Regions from separate parts of the Bacillus sp. PK6-013 genome, predicted to be linked through region 4. Evidence: predicted binding sites of a transcription regulator. Region 4 holds the regulator's gene; each other region holds the start of a gene.

Region 1 (5,742 bases), 1.6 Mb from region 4:
GGTGAACAGGGATCGGAGACGATCAATGAAAAGATGATATTCGGCGGCCGGGAAATGAAAGGTACCGCTGTATCCATGGGCAATCCCCATATCGTCTTTTATTTAGACGATATTGAAAAAGCGCCGCTTACGTCGATGGGACCGCTCATTGAAAAAGATGAAAGGTTTCCGGAAGGGGTTAACGTAGAATTTGTTGAAGTCGAAAACGGCAAAGAACTCCATTTCCGTGTATGGGAAAGGGGTTCAGGAATTACCCAGGCATGCGGAACGGGCGCCTGCGCAGCCGCAGTGAGTTCGATACTCAACGGCTATTCCAAACGAGACACGGACATTACTGTCCATCTCGCCGGCGGCGATCTGATCATTAATTGGAAAAATGACGGACGCGTCATGATGACAGGACCCGCTGAAACGGTATGTGAAGGCGAGTTTTTTATATCATGAGTCGGTCCGTTTGAGAAATCGGGCGTGCAACTTTATAATAAAGTACACATGAGCTTTTAGGAGGTGTGATGTTATGAGCGAAAAAACAGTTACGGTCACGGAAGCGGCTGCTCTTCATATCAAGGATATGATGAAAGAGCATGAAGAGGAGAACGCATTCTTGAGAATCGGAGTAAAAGGCGGCGGATGCAGCGGTCTGTCATACGGCATGGGTTTTGAACACGAAAAAAACGAAGACGACAATGAATTCGTCCAGCATGGAATCACAGTGCTTGTAGATCAAGAAAGCCTGGATATTATGAACGGTACGGTCATTGATTTTAAACAATCGATGATGGGCGGAGGCTTCACCATCGATAATCCAAATGCCATCGCTTCATGCGGCTGCGGATCATCATTCAGAACCGCAGTGAATGCAGGGAAGCCTGAAGAGTGCTGACATATTGGCATCAGGTCAACGATATGGAATGAGAAAAACGCCTTTCATTGCGATGCATCATCGTGACGAAAAGGCGTTTTATTATGATCTGGGGGGAAAGAAATGAAACTCGTATCAACGCTCGGCTTGTCAAAAGCGGACGTTACCGCGTTTTTTCATAAGCATTGGGGAAGTCCGGACATGGTCAATTCACACGGAACATTCCGCTGCGATGAATTGGAAGGATTCGCTGTGACAGATGAAAAAGGCGATATAAAAGGCCTGATTACGTACTTCATCGCCGGAAACGAATGTGAAGTCGTCTCCTTGGACAGTATTGCCGAAAACAAAGGGATCGGCTCACTCCTTTTAAACGAAGTGGAACGTGCTGCAAAGCGAAAACAGTGTCAATCGATTAAACTGATCACGACGAACGATAATATGCGGGCGTTTATGTTTTATCAAAAGAGAGGCTATACAATGGCCGAGCTGTATGTAAACGCAGTTGAAGAAGCAAGAAAAGTAAAGCCTGAAATTCCCTTTGCCGCTGATAACGGCATTCCGATTCGGGATGAGATTCTTTTGGTAAAAGATTTAACATAATCTGTTTTCCGCTTCGCTCGGGAAATGCCGGAAGGCAGCAATGCAGCCACCCCGCTCAAGTGCTGAGCAAGGTTTTTGCAACGGGGCTTCCGGAACAATCGTGTTTATTTCTGGTTAAAGATTCGGTTGAGATTGCTCGTGTTGTTGGTGATTGAGGTGATATAGCGGCTTCCGCTTACCATTTCCTTGTTGCACAGAGGGCATAGAGGGCGATCGCTGCTCGTGAAATTTTTTCTCATCCATCCGTTGCAGTCCTCAGCGGTACATTCCCACGTACTGATATCTTCCTTTGGCAAAGGCTCTTGATTGCGATTGTTGTAGTAAGACATATCGTCACTTCCTAACAAGGGTTTTTTGGAGTTCATTTAAGAATATTTTGTGAATCTTAAGACATTCTATTCGTCAATTTGTTATTCTATACTGGACAGGTTTATTTAGAGTCCAAGCCCAGTAAAGAAAAGGGGTTCAACCATGGAAAAAATCAACTGCAGAAGCTGCGGCGGGCTTACGCCTTACGATTCAAAAGTCTGTGAAGCATGCGGCTGCGAAAAACCGCTTCCAAAAGCACAGAAAATTACGGACCGGATTGTCTTGACTGCGGCGGGAGTGGTCGGTATCTTAACGATTGTGCTGATTTTGGGAACGATCTTCTCATATTTGAATATCATATAATGAAAAGGAGCCGGTGTCAGGCTCCTTTTCATTTTTATTTGTTTTCAAACATGCTTGTAGAGTGCAGCGGCTGCACGCGCGCTTTAGGATCCATGTAAGCTTTTGCATTATTGACAGCGGTCGGTGCTTCTCCAAATCCGCTGGCAATCAGCTTGACTTTTCCTTCGTATGTGCAGATGTCGCCGGCTGCATAGAATCCCTCGATGTTCGTTTCCATTGTGGACTTGACGACGATCGAATTTTTCTCGATTTCAAGCCCCCAGTTTTTGATTGGTCCGAGAGATGAAACAAAGCCGAAGTTGACGATCACATCGTCGACATCGATGATTTCTTTTCTCTCGCCTTTCACTTCCTCGATGACGATCTGTTCAATCCGCTCGGCGCCGATCAGTTCGGTCGGAACAAACGGTGTCAGCACATTGACTTTTGAATTGTGCAGGTTTTCGACGCTGTGTTCATGTGCGCGGAATTTATCGCGGCGATGAATAATTGACACCTCTTTAGCGATCGGTTCCAGCATGAGCGCCCAGTCGACGGCGGAGTCGCCGCCGCCCAACACCGCAACGCGTTTGCCCGCAAATTGATTCAGATCATCTATAAAGTAATGAAGGTTTGCATTCTCGTATTGAGCCGCAGATTCAAGCTCGAGCTTTCTCGGCTGGAATGCTCCGTTTCCAGCTGTAATAATCACCGTTTTAGAATAGTGGATTTCTTTGTTGGTGACGAGCTTGAAAATGCCGTCTGCTTGTTTTTCAACGCTTTCGACGGCTTGTTCCAGACAAACGGTCTGATCAAATTTCGCCATTTGCTCTTTTAAATTGTCGACCAGCTCCTGAGCGCGGATTTTAGGGAACCCGGCTACATCGTATATGTATTTTTCGGGATACAAAGCGGACAGCTGACCGCCTAGCTGCGGCAGGCTTTCGATAATTTTGACGCTCGCTTGCCGCATTCCGCCGTAAAATGCGGTAAACAAGCCGACAGGGCCGCCCCCGATAATTGTAATGTCATATACTTTTGAGTCTTCACGCATGAAAATAATGCCCCCTAAATGAAAATTGTTCTTAATTATATCATATCACATAAAATAAATACGAGCGCGTCTGTTTTTTTAAGATCGGAAAATATTACCGTCTGATCTAAAGTCTGCCGCCCGAGCATATTTAATCTTGAAAAAGCAAAAGCGAGCGGCTATGATGTAGTTGTGAACATTTTGTTAAAGATTCGTGAATATTTTTCGACGCACAGCCGAAAAACATTCCGTTGTTCGGCAAATTAAAGTGAAGGGTTTCACAAACTTTTTTTCATAAAAAGCCTGAAGCCGGCAGAAGATAACCCAAAGGCTATTTTTAATCCGGCTTAGCAGTAAAATACAGAAAAGGTGGATGTGATTCCGTTGAATAAGCCAAAAGTAGTAGTATTAGGTGCAGGTTATGGTGGATTAATGACCGTTACGAAACTTGTTAAAAAAATCGGCGTCAATGAAGCGGATGTTACGCTTGTCAACAAGCACAATTATCATTATGAGACAACCTGGATGCACGAAGCGAGCGCAGGTACGCTTCATCATGACAGATGCCGCTATCAGATTAAAGACGTCATCAATACATCCCGTGTCAATTTCGTTCAGGATACGGTAAAGAAAATCGATAAAGAAGGAAAGAAAGTCGTCCTTGAAACCGGCGAGCTTAGTTACGACTATCTTGTCGTAGCGCTGGGGGCCGTCCCTGAAACTTTCGGAATTTCTGGATTGAAAGAGTATGCTTTCTCCATTTCAAACATCAACTCGTCCCGGCAGCTTCGCGAGCACATTGAATATCAGTTTGCGACGTATAACACAGAAGCCGAGAAGCGCCCGGAACGCCTGACGATCGTTGTCGGAGGAGCGGGTTTTACCGGCATTGAATTTTTGGGCGAATTGGGCAACCGCATTCCTGAGCTGTGCCGCGAATACGATATCGATCGCCAGCAGGTTCGTTTAATATGCGTGGAAGCCGCGCCGTCCGTTCTCCCGGGCTTTGATCCGGAGCTTGTCGATTATGCGGTCAACTACCTTGAAGGAAAAGGCGTTGAATTCAAAATCGGCACGGCGGTGAAAGAATGCACGCCTGACGGAATCATCTGTGGAAAAGACGATCAGACCGAAGAAATCAAAGCAGGCACTGTCGTATGGGCCGCAGGTGTCCGCGGCAACCCGATCATAGAAGAATCAGGCTTTGAAAACATGCGCGGCCGTGTGAAGGTAAAACCTGATCTGCGCGTTGAAGGCCATGATGATATATTTGTTATCGGAGACTGCTCGCTGATCATAAATGAAGAAACCGAAAGGCCTTATCCGCCGACTGCGCAGATTTCCATGCAGCAGGGCGAAACGTGCGCAAACAATTTGGCCGCACTGATTCACGGCAAAGAAACGGAAACGTTCTCATTCGATAATAAAGGCTCTGTCGCTTCTCTCGGCGAACATGATGCAATCGGCGTCGCATTCGGGAGAAAGATGACGGGAACGACGGCGTCCATGATGAAAAAAATTATCGACAACCGCTCGCTGTTCCTGATCGGCGGGCCGGGACTTGTTCTGAAAAAAGGAAAGTTTAAATTTTTCTAAGCGGAATCGAAGCCTGCAGCGGAAGCTGCGGGCTTTTTATTCGGGGTTAAAAACTTCAAAAACGAAAGAAAAAGGAAGATAGCTTAGCTTTTAAGCGCTTACATCGAATGATCTGTTATATTTTCTGACTTTATTATTGACAATGTTCATGATATATTATCAGAAAATTAAGAAAAAGGTGAGTAACTAATGAAGACGACATCAACCCATCGCCTTGAATCAACCTGTACATTTTGTTCGGGAAAAGGCTATTTTCAGCTTCTGCTCGGTGGTTCGGAAACGTGCAACAACTGCAAGGGAACGGGAAAAGACCGCTGATCGCCGCTTTCCAATGATTGACTCAAGTTCCTTCCCCAATGTACACTAAAAGAGGTGAATTGGGGGTGGAGGCTTTGATTAGTTTACCAGTTGTCATCATTTCAGTTGTCTTATTTTTCGTCCTGTTTTTCGGCATCGGTTTTCTGCTGAATATGCTGCTCAGGATGTCATGGATCATGGCTGTCATTTATCCAATTGTATGCCTTTTCATTGTGAATAAAGAAAAGCTGATTCGCTATGTAGAGGCGCCGGGAGAGGCATTTTCCGGCCTTTTTGACAGAGTGGCTTCATTGGCAGCTGCCGATATCATCATTTTAGCCAGCGGAATGGCCGGAGCCCTGTTGTCGGGTGTTACGATTAAAGCGTTGCGAAAAAGGGGATATCAAATGTTTTAAGCCTTCTTCTTCAAGGGAGAGGGTTTTTTGAATTTAATTTTTTCACTTTTCTTAAAATTTTTCCGCCATCTGAATATTTCTGTTTCCGCTTGGAAACAACTAGATGGTGAGAGGAGTGGAAGATTTGAGAAAAGTGATGACAATGTTCCGGCGTTTCTTGATGACAGTTTTGTTTGTCTTTGCTTTTATGACGACCTTCTTTGCCGTTTCAGGCGTGGAAGCACAGGACATATCCAGCTGGGCGAAAGAACGCGATTTGTCCTTGAAACAGCTGATGCTCACCT
Region 2 (5,742 bases), 290 kb from region 4:
CTGTCACCACACTAATGGGAACAATGGCGAAAAATGGAGATGCACCGGCCTGCTTTGCGAAAAAAGAAAAGGCGAAAGTATCGTGGCCGGCACTCGGCCTGACGGTGCTCGTTCTCGCTGCTTCCATCGTTCTGTCGCTGCTTTTGCCGAAGCAGCTTTATGAACATATGACAACGGCCGCCAGCTTAATGCTGCTCTATAACTGGATGTTTATCCTGCTTTCAAGCAAAAAGCTCACAAAGCCAAAAATGAAAGGGAATGTCCAGATTGTCACAGCGCTTGTCCTGATTTTATTTGCCGTTTCAGGTACGTTATTTGAAAAAAACAGCAGACCCGGCTTTTTTGTGAGCCTTCTGTTTCTTGCCGTTATTGCTGTTGTGACAATGCTGATGAAAAAAAGGTGGGCCCATCAGGAACAGAAAAACGGGCAGACATAATCAGCCTCCCGCCTTCAGCAGTTCGAGCATCCCCTGATAGCCGAAGTAACATCCGAAAACAATCAGACTGATGCCCGCGAGCCAAGTCGTTGCCTGGATCATCCGCGGGCTTAAAAATGTTCTGAATGTCCCCGCAAGAAAAGACATGGCCAAGTCCCACAAAAAAAGTCCGATTAAAATGCCTGAACTGCATATTAGCAGCTGGTATGATTCGTACGTCTCTACCGTTTTCGCCAAAATGCTTCCGTAAATGCCGAGCCAGAACATGATGCTCAGCGGGTTTGAAAGGGAGATCACCAGCCCAGACAAGAAAGATTTGCGGTATGAACCTTTCTCTCCCGCACCCCTCATCAGCGATACTTCCTTCGCCTTGACCAGGCTCTCGATCCCCGTATAGGTCAAAACAAAAAAACCAAACAGCCATAAAAACGTTTTTAAAAATGGCGCTGTCAAAAATTGAGCGACTCCAAAATAGATCAAAGCCATATATAAGACATCCGCCGTCACAGCGCCAAGACCAAACAGCCAGGCATGAAAGAAGCCACCTTTCATCCCCCTGTCGATCTGCGCCGCATTCACAGGGCCGACAGGTGCGGCCAAAGACAAGCCCAAAAACACATAACTCAGGAAGATGTTTATCATATCTCGTCCCCCTTCCGCGGATAACTTGTACAATGTATTCAAAAAGAGGACATGATAGAACAAACAGCTTAAAAAGCCTTTTCCCATTGCGGGAAAAGGCTCTTCTTTATATGCCAAGCTTTGAAAGTGCAAATGTCCAAATGCATATGATGAAAAGCAGGATCAAGCTATATTTAACGGTTTGGCTGAAAAGCTTTGATTCCTGCCCTGTCTCTTGGACCGCGGCTGTTGCAATCGCAATCGACTGCGGTGAGATCAGCTTGGCCATCACGCCTCCCGCGGTATTGGCGGCAAGCAGCAACGCTGAGCTTGTCCCGATTTGCGCTCCGGTGACAGCTTGCAGGTGGCCGAATAATGCATTGTTGCTGACGACTGAACCAGTGATAAACACGCCGATCCAGCCCAATACGGGACTGACGAACGGAAAAATATCCCCCGCTTTGGCAAGCGCCAGTCCGATGGTTGAACTCAATCCGGTATAATTGGCCAGGTTTGCAAAACCCATCACAAAGCAAATGGTCAGAACAGGAAGCCACAGTTCCTTGACCGTCTCTTTCAGGCTGGAAAGTCCTCCGCGGAAACTGATGTTTCGGCTCAGCACAATCGTGAAGATCACGGCGATCAGTATCGCCGTACCCGTCGCTGAAATGAAGTCAAGCTTCATCACGGCATCAAGCGGTGCCGGTTCCGGAGCGATTGGCGGCGTTTTCAGCACTTCCCGGTGAAGAAAAGGCATGTTGAATAAAATCGTCGATTGTTTCAGCCATCCGCCTTCCTGAAAAAGTCCTTTAAAACCGGGCAGGCTCCACACCGCAATGACGGCGGTCAAGATATAAAACGGAGACCAGGCTTTCATAATGTCTGCTGCATGATATTTTTCAGCGGGTTCATGTTCATTCCCGGTTTCTCTGTATATGTGGCGCGGCTGCCACTTTTTCAAAAACAGCGCCAGCGCTCCCATACTGATTAAAGCGGCCAAAATGTCCGCAAGTTCCGGCCCCAATCCAATCATCGTTATAGTCTGCACCGCCGTATAGCTTCCGCTTAATACAAGGAGAGCCGGCAGCGTTTCCCTTATTCCTTTAAACCCGTCCAGTATGAAAACGAGCAGGAACGGGACAAAGAAAGTGATGAACGGCAGCATCAAAGCGAGCGTTCTGGAAAGCTCAACCGGTGTCAAGCCTCCCATCTGTGCTCCTGTGATTACCGGAATTCCGATCGCTCCAAAGGCCCCGGATGCCGCATTCGCAATTAAACATAGAGATGCCGCTTTTAAAGGTTTAAAACCAAGCTCGACAAGAAGAACGGCACTGATCGCAATCGGCACGCCGAAGCCTGCCGCGCCTTCCAAAAAGGCGTTAAAACTGAACCCGATCAGCAATAACTGAAGCCGCTGGTCAGACGAAATCCCGGCAATGCTCGCTCTGATCACTTTAAACTTTCCGGTTTTGACAGAAATTTTGTAAAGCCATACAGCCATCAGGACAATATATCCGATCGGCCAAAGACCGTTTGCAATTCCAAGTAAAACGGCTGAGACAGCTTTCGCAGCCGGCATGTGAAAAAAGAAAACCGCTACAATAAAGCTGACCGCCAGCGTCAAAAATGACGCGATGATTCCTTTCATCTTCAGCACGGTCAATGCAAGGAGAAAGAAAAGAATCGGCAGAATGGCGGCAAAAGCGCTGATAAACAGATTCCCAAACGGATCGTATATCTGCTGCCACATTTTCATCATCTCGCAATCTTCATGATGTTAGTATCTTCATGATGTTCAGTTATGCCTGCAGTTCAAAATGCGGTTTTAAAATTGCTTTTAACACACCTGCGCTATGCTTGAATTGCTGTTTTTCCTTTTCATTCAGGTCGAGCTCAATAATTTCCCTCGCTCCGCATCGGCCGACAACCGCCGGAACTCCGATATAAACATCATTTTCCCCAAATTCGCCTTCAAGATGTGCGCTCACGGTTAAAATCGCTTCTTCATTGCGGTAAATCGCTTTCGTAATACGCGCGAGGCTCATGGCAACTCCGTAGTATGTCGCACCTTTTTTCTCGATAATGTGGTAAGCGGCGTTTTTAACATTGTCAAACAGTTCATCAAGATCTTCTGCTTTGTATTTCTCATTTCTTTTCAGCAAGTCGCTGACGGGAACTCCGCCGATATTCGCGTGGCTCCAGACAGGCAGCTCCGTATCTCCATGTTCACCAATGATGTAGCCGTGGGCATTGTGGGCAGCGACACCGAAATACTCGCTGAGCAAGTAACGGAAACGGGCTGTATCAAGTGTTGTACCGCTTCCGATCACGCGTTCTTTCGGAAGTCCGCTGAATTTCCAAGTCGCGTAAGTCAAGATGTCGACCGGGTTTGTAGCGACAAGGAAGATGCCGTCAAAACCGCTGGCCATGACTTCTCCGATAATTCCTTTGAAAATTCTCAGGTTTTTTTCGACAAGATCCAGACGGGTTTCACCCGGCTTTTGGTTTGCTCCGGCGCATACGCAGACAATGTCGGCGTCTTTGCAGTCCTCATATGTGCCGTACCATGTTTTCACAGGATGTGGGGCAAATGCTTTACCGTGGTTTAAATCCATGACATCGCCCATTGCTTTGTCTTTATTTAAATCAATGATCACAAGTTCGTCTGTGATACCTTGGTTAATTAACGTAAATGCATAACTGCTTCCAACAAAACCCGCACCGATCAAAACTGTACGGTTGACTTTTTGGTTTCTCATGACTCATCATTCCTTTGCCGTTTGTTTTAAAATCTAAGCTGTTTGTGAAACTCTTCACATTCATATTGTGCAATACTTCACATACTTTTTCAAGTGATATACATTTTTATTTATGTCTATTTTGTGTCTCTACATACTTCTTCCTTAAATTTGTACATTTTTTGGTAAAAATATGCCTTACAGCTAAAGAAAAATTGGTAAACGTGCTGCAAAAGACTGCTTTATCTGCAAGTGCATCAGGCCCATTCCAATCTAAGTTTCCCCTTTTCAACAGTCATAACACCTCAAATCTTCAGCAACATTCAATCATCGCCGGGTATAATGCCGTCCAAATTAAAATTTTAAATATTCAATCTTTTAGTTTGTTAGTAAAGCTGACAAAAATACTGCCAACCCTATTCTATTTTGTCATGATAAATTCTAGAATCTATCGGATGGGGAGTGTTGCAATTGAAATTGGCGGATTTGAGGAAGAGCGGACACGCGCCTTCCTTGTTGTCATCTTTTTTATATTTCGATGTCAGCTTTATGATTTGGGTGTTGCTGGGGGCGCTTGGTGTTTATATTACGGCTGATTTTGATTTATCTCCATCACAGGTCGGATTGATTGTCGCCATACCTACTTTGGCCGGATCGTTTTTCCGGATTGTGCTCGGCATTTTAACCGACCGTTTCGGACCGAAAAAAACGGCTATTGGCGGAATGCTGGTGACGATGATTCCGCTGATATGGGGGTGGCAGTTCGGTTCATCGGTCGCCGAGCTGTATATCATCGGAATTTTACTCGGTGTGGCAGGCGCAAGCTTTTCCGCATCCCTGCCAATGGCGAGCCGCTGGTATCCGCCGCACTTGCAAGGCCTTGCCATGGGGATCGCCGGAGCGGGAAACAGCGGAACACTGCTCGCTACACTATTCGGCCCTCGCCTGGCGGAGCAAGTGGGCTGGAACGGCGTCATGGGATTGGCGCTGATTCCTCTGATACTCGTGTTATTCAGCTATTTCCTTATGGCAAAAGAACCTCCGAATCAGCCGGCGCCTAAACCGCTCAAAGACTATTTTGCTGTTTTCAAAGAAAGGGACACTTGGTATTTTTGCCTTCTCTACAGCGTAACATTCGGAGGTTTTGTCGGCTTGTCCAACTTTTTAAGCTACTTTTTTGCATCCCAGTATGCCGTTCCGGCGGTAAGGGCCGGCGAATTTGTCACGCTCGTCGTTGCATCGGGAAGCTGCCTCCGCCCTGTCGGCGGGTTGATTGCCGATAAAATCGGCGGCGTGCGTCTGCTGCAATTCCTCTTTATCGGGGTGGCTCTGTGCATGTTCTCAGTCAGTATGCTCCCGTCTCTTGGCGTTGTCACAGCCGCATTATTTATCGGCATGGGCTGCCTCGGGATGGGGAACGGCGCGATATTCCAGCTTGTACCGCAGCGATTTCAGCAAGAGATCGGGATGGTGACGGGAGTCGTGGGCGCTGCGGGGGGAATCGGCGGATTCTTCCTCCCGAATATTCTCGGAACGCTGAAGCAAATCACGGGTACGTATTCAAGCGGATTCCTCACCTTTACCGTTATCGCATTTTTGGCACTCGGACTGCTTTTGCTTGCTCAGGCCGGATGGAAAAAACAGTGGAAAACCGAGGAGAAATCAATTCGAATATAAAGGGAGCCGCTCGATTCTTTTCGAGCGGTTTTCTATTCCTGCCAGGACCGTGACGATTGGATGCTCGTGTGAATAGAAGCAGCGTATATCACCCTGATCCTCCCGATTGTTGAAATGAAGATTCAAGCACTTTTTTCGCGAATTCCAGCATCCCGCTGTAGAGCGGATAAAGCCCGTTTGGCTCTTCAGATTTGCGAACCTTCCAAAATCGATTGGCTAAATCCTCATGTCCCTTAAATGAGTGATCAAACAAGCACATGATATCCTCC
Region 3 (5,742 bases), 1.4 Mb from region 4:
TGCCGGAGCAAAAATTCTTGTCACGGCAGATGCCTTTTTGCGAAGGGGAAAGAAGGTCTGTATGAAGAAAGAAGCTGACAAAGCAGCAGACCGCGCCCCCACTGTCCAAAAAGTTGTCGTCTGCCGGCTTCACGATGGCGAACAAGATTGGAATCATAAGAGAGATATAGACTGGAATGAATTGATGAAAAGCGATCCTCTCCAGATGACAGAAGAAATGGACAGTTCAGATCCGCTCATGCTGCTTTACACATCGGGCACGACAGGACAGCCGAAGGGAGCGGTTCATACCCACGCCGGTTTTCCGCTGAAAGCTGCATTTGATGCGGGCTTCGGGATGGATGTCAAACAAGGGGACACGTTTTTCTGGTTTACAGACATGGGCTGGATGATGGGACCGTTTTTAATATTCGGGGGACTCATAAACGGAGCGGCAGTTTTGCTGTATGACGGAGCACCGGATTTCCCGGCCCCGAGTCGGCTGTGGGAGCTTGTCAGCAGACACCAGGTGTCGCATCTCGGCGTCTCTCCGACGCTCATTCGCTCACTGATGCAGCACGGCGAAAATTTTCTTCATCAATGCGACCTGAGCAGTCTGAAGGCAATCGGCTCAACGGGAGAACCATGGAATTATGAACCGTGGATATGGCTGTTCCGCCATGCTGGAAAAGAGCGGATTCCTATTTTTAATTATTCAGGAGGAACGGAAATTTCAGGCGGCATTTTGGGCAATGTGCTCCTGCGGCCAATCACGCCGATGACGTTTAATTCGCCTCTGCCTGGCATGGCGGCCAATGTCTTCAACGAAAAAGGGGAGGAAGTCGTCAATGAAGTCGGGGAGCTTGTCCTGACAAAGCCGTGGGTCGGCATGACGAATGGTTTTTGGAAGGAGCCGTCCAGATATGAAAAAGCATATTGGAGCCGCTGGACTGACGTCTGGGTGCATGGCGATTGGGCAAAACGTGATGAAAACGGCTACTGGACGATCAGCGGACGTTCTGATGATGTGATCAATACTGCTGGGAAAAGGATCGGGCCCGCCGAAATAGAGTCCGTACTGGTCGGCCATCCAGCGGTGGCGGAAGCAGGCGTTATCGGCGTTCCGGATCAGCTCAAAGGTCAGGCTGCCGTCTGCTTTGTCGTCCTCACACAGTCGGAAAAGCCGTCGGAAAAACTAAAAGATGATTTGCTGAACCTCGCCTCTGACGCGATCGGTAAAGCGATCAAGCCAAAAGCGGTTTACTTTGTCAGCGGTCTGCCGAAGACGAGAAATGCAAAAGTGATGAGACGGCTGATCAGAGCTGCCTATTTGAACGAGCCGGCAGGCGATTTGTCAACATTGGAAAATCGTCAAACATACGATGAAATTACCGGCCTTTCAGCGCAAAAAAATCTGTAGTATACTGGATAAGGCTTGCAGACAAAGAAGAAGGACACGTCCTTCCTCTTTTTATTTTAAGACCAAAAACTCACATTCTGACGATAACCGAACCTCCGCCGGCCGCGCAGACGCGGTTTTGCTGCTCTTCAATTGAACGCAGCAGCTGATTGTTGCATTCCATGAGTTTGATCAGCAATTCCATTTGATCTTCGAGATTTTTCAGCCTTTGATTCATCTGCTGAGAAGATTGGCCGGTGTGCATGTGCGGGGCTGAAGGCGGATAAGACGTTTCAGAATTCCATTTTGAATACATAGAAATAGGCCTCCATCATCTAAACTGATATATCTTATCGTATGATCCTAAAATCGCAACGTTCGCCTAAATCAAAACGAGAGGAACTAAAACATGTACTTGACGATAAAGGAAACCGCAGAATATTTAACGCTTTCAGAAGCATATGTTGAACAGCTTGTGAGAGAAAAGAAAATTCGCACCGTCTTCGACGGACAGCAGCATTTAATCAACAAAGATCAATTCAATACCCATATGGAACAGATGGAAAAGTATAAAGAGTGGGCGGAATCCGTTCTGAACGAACCCATCCCCGAAGATCCGGATGTTAAAGATGAAGATTAACCAAGATAACGATAATTACATTATGTAAACTAGGTGCGTTTCTGGGAAATATTCGCACGACTCTATCATGACGTGTGAATGGGACGTTTCGTAAAAAAAGACACAATATAGGAAATGAAAGGGATGAAAGAAGCCCTATATATAAAGTTTTCTATGATTTTATTTCATTTCCGAAACAATCACGTTCATTTTTTGTTCAAAAAGTGTTATCATTTAGTAGTAAAAAATACAGTGTGTTTTGAGATTGCGGGTTTTCGGGAATTCCAGACTGAAAACAGCAAAACAAACACAAAAGGGGAGAACCTTTTTGCGGACTTGTTTGTGCACAAATTCACAAACTGTGAAAAAGGGGTTCCTTCAAAAAACAGCACATCGCTTATTGAAAAGGAGAATTGGTTATGCCGGAAACAATCGATCAAACAGCTGATCAAACAAACGAATCTGTAAGCCAAAGCCAACGCGATCTTATCGATCAACTGCTAAAACCTGAAGTACAGGAGTCTTTGACTGTTTTAGTCGACCAGCTTCCAAAGCTGACAGAACTGGTCAACATTTTGACAAAGTCTTACGATTTCGCACAATCCGTTGCAACTGATGAAGTATTAAAAAATGATACGGTCGGTGCCATCACAGAAATTCTTGAGCCTGTCAAAGATACGGCAAAAGAAATCGCGGCTACCGCCATTGAAGCAAAAGACCGCGCTGACGAAAGCAATGAAGTCATCGGACTTTTCGGTTTGCTGAAAATGCTTAAAGATCCGCAGGCCCAAAAGATGTTCCGCTTTGTTCAAAGCTACCTGCAAATCATGTCAGAACGCGAAAAACAAAAATAATCACTATACATTCAGAATAAGGACGGAGGATTCACGATGTCAAAACATATCGTCATTTTAGGCGCTGGTTACGGCGGATTACTGTCTGCTTTAACAGTTCGCAAACACTACACAAAAGAAGAAGCAAAAATCACAGTGGTTAACCAATACCCGACACATCAAATCATCACAGAACTGCATCGCCTTGCTGCGGGCAACGTGTCAGAACAGGCCATTGCGATGCCGCTTGCAAAGCTTTTCAAAGGAAAAGACATCGATCTTAAAATCGCCAAAGTCAACTCGTTCTCAGTTGACAAAAAAGAAGTCGCTCTTTCTGACGGCTCTACCCTGACGTATGACGCGCTTGTCGTCGGTCTTGGTTCTGTCACTGCTTACTTCGGCATTCCTGGCCTTCAAGAAAACAGCATGGTGCTCAAATCTGCAAACGATGCAAACAAGATCTTCAAACATGTTGAAGAGCGCGTGCGCGAATACGCTAAAACGAAAAACGAAGCGGATGCTACGATCCTAATCGGCGGCGGCGGACTAACAGGCGTCGAGCTTGTCGGTGAACTCGCCGATATCATGCCGAACCTTGCGAGAAGCTACGGTGTCGATCCGAAAGAAATCAAGCTGAAGCTTGTTGAAGCCGGTCCGAAAATCCTGCCGGTTCTTCCGGATGAGCTGATCGAACGTGCGACAAAGAGCCTTGAAAAACGCGGCGTTGAATTCTTGACAGGACTGCCTGTCACAAATGTAGAAGGAAACGTTGTTGATTTGAAAGACGGGCAAAAAATCGTCACAAATACATTTGTCTGGACCGGCGGTGTTCAAGGCAATCCGCTGATCGGCGAGTCAGGTCTTGAAGTGAACCGCGGACGCGCAACTGTAAACGATTTCCTTCAATCCACATCACATGAAGACGTATTTGTTGCAGGAGACAGCGCCGTTGTCTTCGGTCCGGATGGCCGTCCGTACCCTCCGACAGCTCAAATCGCTTGGCAAATGGGCGAGCTGATCGGCTACAACCTGTATGCATACTTAGAAAACAAATCAATGGAAACGTTCAGCCCTGTCAACTCGGGCACGCTTGCAAGCCTTGGCCGCAAAGATGCAGTTGCCGTTATCGGCGCGAACAGTACATCTCTTAAAGGCCTGCCTGCTTCATTGATGAAAGAAGCGAGCAACGTCCGTTATCTGACTCATATTAAAGGTCTGTTCAGCCTTGCTTATTAATGGAAATGAAGCGCTACTTATAGTTTAAACTATAAGTGGTGCTTTTTTTTGCTTTAAATTTGACGGGCAAATGAAAATATTGTGGTAAATTTGAACCAAAATGCATTGACAAAAAGACGGTCTCATCGCATTATATGAATATAAAATAAAAATATTTATATGTTTATAAAACAAGGAGAGACTGACATGCCGAAATTTACCGAAAAAGAAAAGGAAGCGATACGCTCAGCTTTAGTGCAAAGCGGAAGAGAGCTTTTTGCGCAGCTTGGATTGAAAAAAACGAGCGTTGGTGAGCTAACAGCCTCGGCCGGAATTGCCCAAGGCTCATTTTATACATTTTTCGACTCGAAAGAGGAGCTTTATTTTGAGATTTTGCAGCAGGAAGAAAGTAAGATCCGCGCCCAGCTTGAGGCATCATTTTCTGAAAGCGGGAAAACATTTGCACAGTTTTTGCGTGAAGCATTGGCGGTGGTGGAAGATAACCCGTACATTCGCCAAGTTTACGATGACAACTTACTCGAGACACTCTTCCGCAAACTCCCCGAAGAAAAGCTGCAGGCGCATTTCGACAGCGACGAAGATTTTTTCAAGCCTTTAATTGAAATGGGCCAGGAAAAAGGCTGGCTTGTCAGAAAAAAACCGGAGACGATCGTCAGTGTGATTCGCGCCATTGTTCTTTTATCCTTTCAAAAAACAAATATTGGGGAAGACCGCTACGACGAAACGATGGATTTGCTTATCGAATTGATCGGACAGGGGCTTTCGGCCAAGGAGGATGCATCCCATGATTGAAGTCAGCGGGCTTCGCTTCACATACCCCGGACAAAAAACGCCCGTATTGAAAGGAATCGACTTTTCGATTCAAAAGGGTGAAATTTTTGGATTTCTCGGCCCGTCCGGCGCTGGAAAAAGCACGATTCAAAAAATATTAATCGGTATTTTAAAGCAATATGAAGGCCGGGTTTCTGTGATGGGGAAAGAATTGAGTCAAGCCGACAGCTCCTTTTATGAGAAAATCGGCGTCGCCTTTGAATTTCCGAATTTCTATCAACGATTAACGGCACTGGAAAACTTAAATTTGTTCCGTTCCTTGTATGCATCTGAAACCGAGGAGCCGGAAACGCTGCTCGCTTTAACGGGTCTTGAAGAGTACGGCCGGACAAAGGTATCCGCTTACTCAAAAGGCATGAAAATGAGGCTGAATTTTTTGAGAGCCCTGATCAATCAGCCTGATCTTTTATTTCTAGACGAACCGACCTCGGGGCTCGATCCCGTGCATGCCAAAAAATTAAAACAGCTTATCCTGAACAAAAAGGCGGAAGGGAAGACGATCCTGATCACAACGCACCACATGCAAACAGCTGAAGAAATCTGCGACCGCGTAGCTTTCATCGTTGACGGCAGGGTGGCTTTGATTGATTCTCCACGCGCCTTGAAAGTGCAAAAAGGAAAAAGGCACGTAAAAGTGGAGTACCGCAGCCGCAGGCAGCTGGAAACTGCTCAATTCGACCTTGATCAGATCGGCAGCAGCCCGGAATTTTTGAACTTGATCAAGGAGCACCCTGTGGAAACCATTCATTCCCAAGAAGCATCGCTTGAAGACATCTTTATCGATGTGACGGGGAGGCGTTTAAGTTGAGGATCTTATCAGCGATTTCCCATGATATCAAACTTCA
Region 4 (5,742 bases):
TTATTTGTGGACAAAAAAACCGCTCCGGCGTGGAGCGGTTCATCCTTTATTCATTTGTAGAGAGTGTTTCCCATTCTGTTAACAGTTGTTCAAGCTCCTCATTCAGCCGTTCATTTTCAGAGTGGATTTCCTGGACCTTCTCATGGTCTTGGAAGACGGCGGGGTCACACAGGAGCTCCTCATTTTTTTCGATCTGTTCTTCAATGTCCGTAATTCTTGTTTCGATTTCTTCAATCCTTCGCTGCCGCTGGCGTTCTTTTCTTTTCAGCTCTTTTTCTTCCTCATAGCTCTTTTTTGCGCCAGGTTTTTCGGAAGCGTTTTTCTGATGCTCTTCCGTCTGTTTTTCTAGTTCTTTCAGTTCAAGCTGCTGCGCTTTTTTTTCTGTGTAATAATCGTAGTCGCCTAAATATTCTTCTGCTTTGTCGCGGGAAAGCTCCAGTACTTTTGTCGCGATCCGGTTGATAAAATAGCGGTCATGGGACACAAATAATATCGTTCCCGGGTAATCGATCAAAGCGTTCTCCAAGACTTCCTTGCTGTCCAGGTCGAGATGGTTTGTCGGCTCATCAAGAATAAGGAAGTTCGCTTTTTGGAGCATCAGCTTGGCGAGGGCAAGCCTTGCTTTTTCGCCGCCGCTTAACGCGTGTACAGGTTTTAATACGTCTTCTCCCGAAAACAGGAAGTTGCCGAGGCAGGTCCGGATATCCTTTTCATTCATTTCCGGATAATCGTCCCAAAGCTCGTCAAGCACGCGTTTTGACGACGTCAATTCAGCCTGTTCCTGGTCATAGTAGCCGATTGAGACATGGGAGCCTGTCGCGATTGTTCCCGATACCGGCTGCAGCTTTTGAATCAATGCTTTTAAAAGGGTTGACTTGCCGATTCCGTTCGGTCCGACCAGTGCAACGCTTTCCCCGCGGGTAATGCGAAAGTTCAATGAACGGAGCAGCGGGGGCTGCTCCTGATAGCTTACTGTCAAGTCTTCCACCCGCAGTACATCGTTTCCGCTTTGCCTTGTAATTTCAAAGCGGAAAGACGCCGACTTTTCATCTCCGAGCGGTTTATCCATGATCTCCATCCGTTCAAGCTGCTTTCGTCTGCTCTGCGCCCGTTTCGTCGTCGAAGCTCTGGCCAGATTCCGGTCGACGAACTCCTGCAGCTTGGCGATTTCGTCCTGCTGCTTTTCATAAAGCTTTGTTTCCTTTTCCAGCTGTTCGGCTTTTAATTGGAGATAAGAGCTGTAGTTCCCGGTATATTTTTTGCTTTGGGACCGGCTGATCTCGTAAACTTGGGTAACCACTTTGTCAAGAAAGTACCTGTCATGGGAAACGATTAAAATCGCTCCGCTGTAATTTTGCAAATATTGTTCAAGCCATGTCAGGGTATCGATATCCAAGTGGTTTGTCGGTTCGTCCAAAATGAGGAGGTCGGGTTTTGTCAAAAGCATTTTTCCGAGGGCAAGCCTTGTTTTTTGACCTCCGCTTAAGTCCTGGACGCGGACGGAGTCGTCAAACCCCGCAAAGCCGAGCCCGTGCATGACGGATCTGACCTCTGCCTCATATTGGTAGCCGCCTTTGTCCTTGAACTCCTGCTGAAGCCTGTCATACGTCTTCATCAATGATTCAAGCATGTCCGGTCCGGCCTGCGCCATCTTTTCCTCGATCGCGCGCATTTCTTTTTCCATTTTTTTTAGAAAATCAAATACCGACAGCAATTCCTCTTTGAGCGTCAGCTTGGAATCGAGGCCGGAATGCTGGTCAAGGTAGCCCATCGTCAAATCTTTCGGCTTGATGATGTCCCCCTTTTCATATGAAAGTTTTCCTGCGATAATCTTTAGAAGAGTCGATTTTCCGGCGCCGTTGCGTCCGACGATCGCAATCCGGTCCCGAGATCTGACTTCGAGTTTTATATTCGTTAAAATCGTATCGGCTCCAAACGATTTTGAAAGTTGGTTCACTTGTAAAATCATCATGATCTTTCACCTCTTGTCTGCTATTTTAAGTGTAGCCTATCACTGCGCAGTCAGCAAACAATTAAGTGAAGTCTGGAAGATTTTAGCCAAAGAAAAAGACAGAATGAAAAAAATAGTGTATGATCGTTATAAGGAGAGTTCAGAACATGAATGAGTTTACACATTTTAATGAACAAGGCAGAGCCAAGATGGTTGATATAAGCGAAAAGGAAGCTTCAGTACGCACAGCTGCGGCTGTTTCAAGCGTGTCTATGAATCGAACAGTACATGAAAAAATCAAAAACCGGGAAATCGGAAAAGGCGATGTATTGTCGGTGGCGCAAGTGGCCGGAATCATGGCCGCAAAACAGACATCCGCCATCATCCCGATGTGCCATCCGATCGCTCTGAAAGGAGTCGACATCGCCTTTCGCTGGGAGGAGAAAGAACAGAAGAGCATCCTGCATATTCAATCTAAAGTGAAGACCAAAGGGAGCACAGGTGTGGAAATGGAAGCGTTAACTTCGGCCTCCGTATGTGCGCTGACCGTATATGACATGTGCAAAGCGGCGGATAAGGGAATGGTGATAGGACCGACCTTTCTTCTCGAAAAGACAGGCGGGAAAAACGGTGACTATAAAAGGGAAAAAGCTGATGTAGACATGGAGGATTAGTTTATGAACATGGATCATTCAAAAATTCCGCAAGCGACAGCGAAACGGTTGCCATTATATTATCGTTTTTTAAAAAACCTTCATGCATCCGGAAAACAGCGTGTATCTTCCGCTGAGCTGAGCGATGCCGTCAAAGTCGATTCTGCGACCATCCGCAGGGACTTCTCGTACTTCGGCGCGCTCGGAAAAAAAGGATACGGCTACAATGTCAATTATTTGCTGTCCTTTTTCAGAAAGACGCTTGATCAGGATGAAATGACGAACGTAACGCTCATTGGCGTGGGGAATTTGGGGACAGCCTTTCTCCATTACAATTTTATCAAAAATAATAATACAAAAATCGCCATGGCGTTTGACATCAATGAGGAAAAAATCGGAACCGAGGTCGGCGGTGTTCCCGTCTATGATCTGAATAGACTTGAAGAGCATATGACGGATGATATCCCCGTCGCCATTTTGACGGTACCGGCTCAAGCCGCACAGTCGATTACAGACAGGCTGGTGGAGCTTGGCATTAAAGGCATTCTTAATTTCACGCCGGCCCGCTTGAATGTGCCGGAACACATTCGCATTCATCATATAGATTTGGCGGTTGAACTTCAGTCGCTGGTGTATTTCATGAAACATTATTCAATGCAGGAAAAGTAAAACGGAAAACGAAAAATAAAGGAAAGGGGGCAGGCTTTATGCCAATCGGTCCTGGAAGCTTTATTTTAATTGTCGTGGTGGCGCTTTTGATATTCGGCCCGAAAAAACTTCCCGAGCTGGGAAGAGCAGCGGGAAACACGCTGAGGGAGTTTAAGAATGCGACAAAAGGTTTGGCTGACGACGATTCCGATAAAAAGAAAGAAGATCAGTAGGATAGGATGACATTTATGAAGGAAAGAGAAATGTCGCTGATAGAACATATCACAGAACTACGCAGACGGCTTGTGATCACTTTTTTCTTTTTTGTTTTATTTGTTGCGGCAGGCTTTTTATTGGCAAAGCCGCTGATTATCTATCTGCAGCAGACGGATGAAGCGAAGCTGCTGACGCTCAACGCGTTCAAGCTGACCGATCCTTTATTTGTGTACGTGCAGTTCGCTTTCATCATCGGCGCCGTCTTGACTTCGCCGCTTGTTTTATACCAGCTGTGGGCTTTCATCAGCCCGGGGCTGTATGAAAAGGAACGAAAAGTGACGCTCAGCTATATTCCGATATCGATTATTCTTTTTTTAGGCGGCATTGCCTTTTCTTACTTTATTTTATTTCCGTTTGTCGTGGACTTTATGACGAGAGTCTCAGATGATCTGAATGTCAACCAGGTCATCGGAATACACGAATATTTTCAGTTTCTGCTTCAGTTGACGCTTCCTTTTGGCTTATTGTTTCAGATGCCTGTGGTCATCATGTTTATCACAAGGCTCGGCCTCGTGACGCCGATGTTTTTGGCGAAAATCAGAAAATACGCATATTTTGTGTTGTTCGTCATCGCGGCCCTCATTACACCGCCTGAGCTTTTGTCGCATTTAATGGTCTCAGTGCCATTGCTCATTCTTTATGAAATCAGTATCGTGATTTCAAGAATATCCTACAGGCAGGCGCAAAAAACAATGATTCAAGAGGAAAATCAAGCGTTTTTGAACGACCATACAAAATAAGAGCCATTCTTTTTCAGAATGGCTCTTTTCCTTCACAAAAAAGGCTATTGATCTTTTCGTTTCATCTTGCCGGCCAGGGCGAACATTTTAAAGGAAATGCTGATATTATAGGCTGCGAAAAGCATCAGCAGGATCGTGTAAAAAGACCACATGCTTCCGGGCGAGGTTGCCGCCAGATATGTAAACAGCACACCCGTTAATAAATAAATCGCTCCCCAGAATTTAGGGCTTCTCATCATAGAAATCCTCCAATAATCATTTGCATTTTCTCGGCGTGTTTCAAATATTCTTCAATAGGCTCCCGGAATGTCTGCAGTAAGACGACGAGCGTATTCATGGCGACATGGGCGAAAATAGGCACGATAATCCGGTTGGTTCTGACATATAAAAAGGAGAATGTGAATCCCATTGCTGTATAAATGAGCAGATGGCTGAAATCCAAATGGACGACCGAGAAGAGCACCGAACTGAACAAAGCGGCAATGAAAAAATTCGTTTTCTCATAGATTGCACCGAAAATGATCTTTCTGAAAATGATTTCTTCAAGAATCGGTCCGAATACAGAAGAGACAAACACCATCAGCGGCAATGCGGTGATGATTTCCATGATCCGCTGCGTATTTTCCGATTCCGGGTTGACCCCGAACAAGTACATTTCGATCGAAGCGGCAATTGACTGCGAAAACAAAGCGAGAAAAACGCCGGCTACCGCCCATCCGATTGACGCTCCAACCGATGCTTTCGGGCGGTTGCGAAGCGTCGTCTTCGGCACCGTCCGCAAAATCAGCAGCACGATAACGAGACAGAGGGTAAACGCGATGACAGACCAGACGCCTGTCAATGTAAGCTGGGCTTCAGCCTTTGGCTGTCCTTTGCCCACTCCCAAAAAGTAAAGAAGAGGCAAGCCGACAGCGGCCGACAATTGCATGAGAACGTATGCCAATATAATAAACCAGTATTGTTTTCTCAAGCTTTATGTACTCCTTTTCTAAAAATCTAATTCAGACTATGTTTATTGTAACACACTCTTTTTAAATTATAGGATGATAAGGACATGCGGAGAAATGTAAGCGCAAAAAAATTTGACCTTATCACTTGAAATTGCCTGGGAGATTCTTTATTATAAGAATTGTGTTAGCACTCACCTAGTGCGAGTGCTAAAATTACATATGAAAATATTGAGGAGGTTGTTTCATTGTTAAAGCCATTAGGTGATCGCGTTGTCATTGAGCTCGTTGAGTCTGAAGAAAAAACTGCCAGCGGAATCGTACTTCCTGACTCCGCAAAAGAAAAACCACAAGAGGGTAAAGTGGTTGCAGCCGGTTCAGGCCGTGTGTTAGAGAGCGGAGAGCGCGTTGCATTAGAAGTTAAAACAGGCGACCGCATCATCTTCTCAAAATATGCAGGTACCGAAGTGAAATATGAAGGTACTGACTACTTAATCTTGCGTGAAAGCGACATTTTAGCTGTTATC

Evidence for each region. The regulator Rex, encoded in region 4, represses fermentation and respiration genes when NADH is low (regulators of the CRP and FNR family bind a similar motif). The targets are predictions, from matches to a motif close to TTGTGAAATATTTCACAA.
Region 1: yumC (ferredoxin--NADP reductase 2) is a predicted target of Rex. The motif match lies at 3,416-3,433, and genes of this name have one in related genera.
Region 2: M1E03_RS19715 (L-lactate dehydrogenase) is a predicted target of Rex. The motif match lies at 3,860-3,877, and genes of this name have one in related genera.
Region 3: M1E03_RS11095 (helical membrane plugin domain-containing protein) is a predicted target of Rex. The motif match lies at 2,338-2,355, and genes of this name have one in related genera.

What each region holds. Positions count from the first base shown of each region.
Region 1 covers NZ_CP096417.1:925,083-930,824, forward strand. The annotation lists gene dapF (diaminopimelate epimerase) at 1-444, shown strand, start outside; gene M1E03_RS04590 (HesB/IscA family protein) at 518-883, shown strand; gene M1E03_RS04595 (GNAT family N-acetyltransferase) at 986-1,465, shown strand; gene M1E03_RS04600 (cold-shock protein) at 1,570-1,794, opposite strand; gene M1E03_RS04605 (hypothetical protein) at 1,937-2,137, shown strand; gene yumC (ferredoxin--NADP reductase 2) at 2,172-3,170, opposite strand; gene M1E03_RS04615 (NAD(P)/FAD-dependent oxidoreductase) at 3,528-4,745, shown strand; gene M1E03_RS04620 (YuiA family protein) at 4,935-5,063, shown strand; gene M1E03_RS04625 (YuiB family protein) at 5,138-5,458, shown strand; gene M1E03_RS04630 (3D domain-containing protein) at 5,592-5,742, shown strand, end outside.
Region 2 covers NZ_CP096417.1:3,928,041-3,933,782, forward strand. The annotation lists gene M1E03_RS19700 (amino acid permease) at 1-437, shown strand, start outside; gene M1E03_RS19705 (LysE family translocator) at 438-1,076, opposite strand; gene M1E03_RS19710 (L-lactate permease) at 1,186-2,808, opposite strand; gene M1E03_RS19715 (L-lactate dehydrogenase) at 2,858-3,817, opposite strand; gene M1E03_RS19720 (nitrate/nitrite transporter) at 4,268-5,473, shown strand; gene M1E03_RS19725 (hypothetical protein) at 5,562-5,732, opposite strand.
Region 3 covers NZ_CP096417.1:2,213,343-2,219,084, forward strand. The annotation lists gene M1E03_RS11080 (AMP-binding protein) at 1-1,399, shown strand, start outside; gene M1E03_RS11085 (hypothetical protein) at 1,470-1,694, opposite strand; gene M1E03_RS11090 (excisionase family DNA-binding protein) at 1,788-2,018, shown strand; gene M1E03_RS11095 (helical membrane plugin domain-containing protein) at 2,417-2,851, shown strand; gene M1E03_RS11100 (NAD(P)/FAD-dependent oxidoreductase) at 2,888-4,066, shown strand; gene M1E03_RS11105 (TetR/AcrR family transcriptional regulator) at 4,253-4,858, shown strand; gene M1E03_RS11110 (ABC transporter ATP-binding protein) at 4,851-5,705, shown strand; gene M1E03_RS11115 (fluoroquinolone export ABC transporter permease subunit) at 5,702-5,742, shown strand, end outside.
Region 4 covers NZ_CP096417.1:3,637,253-3,642,994, reverse strand. The annotation lists gene M1E03_RS18385 (ABC-F family ATP-binding cassette domain-containing protein) at 47-1,972, opposite strand; gene moaC (cyclic pyranopterin monophosphate synthase MoaC) at 2,119-2,625, shown strand; gene M1E03_RS18375 (redox-sensing transcriptional repressor Rex) at 2,629-3,273, shown strand; gene M1E03_RS18370 (twin-arginine translocase TatA/TatE family subunit) at 3,312-3,485, shown strand; gene tatC (twin-arginine translocase subunit TatC) at 3,492-4,268, shown strand; gene M1E03_RS18360 (YdiK family protein) at 4,313-4,504, opposite strand; gene M1E03_RS18355 (CPBP family intramembrane glutamic endopeptidase) at 4,504-5,238, opposite strand; gene groES (co-chaperone GroES) at 5,464-5,742, shown strand, end outside.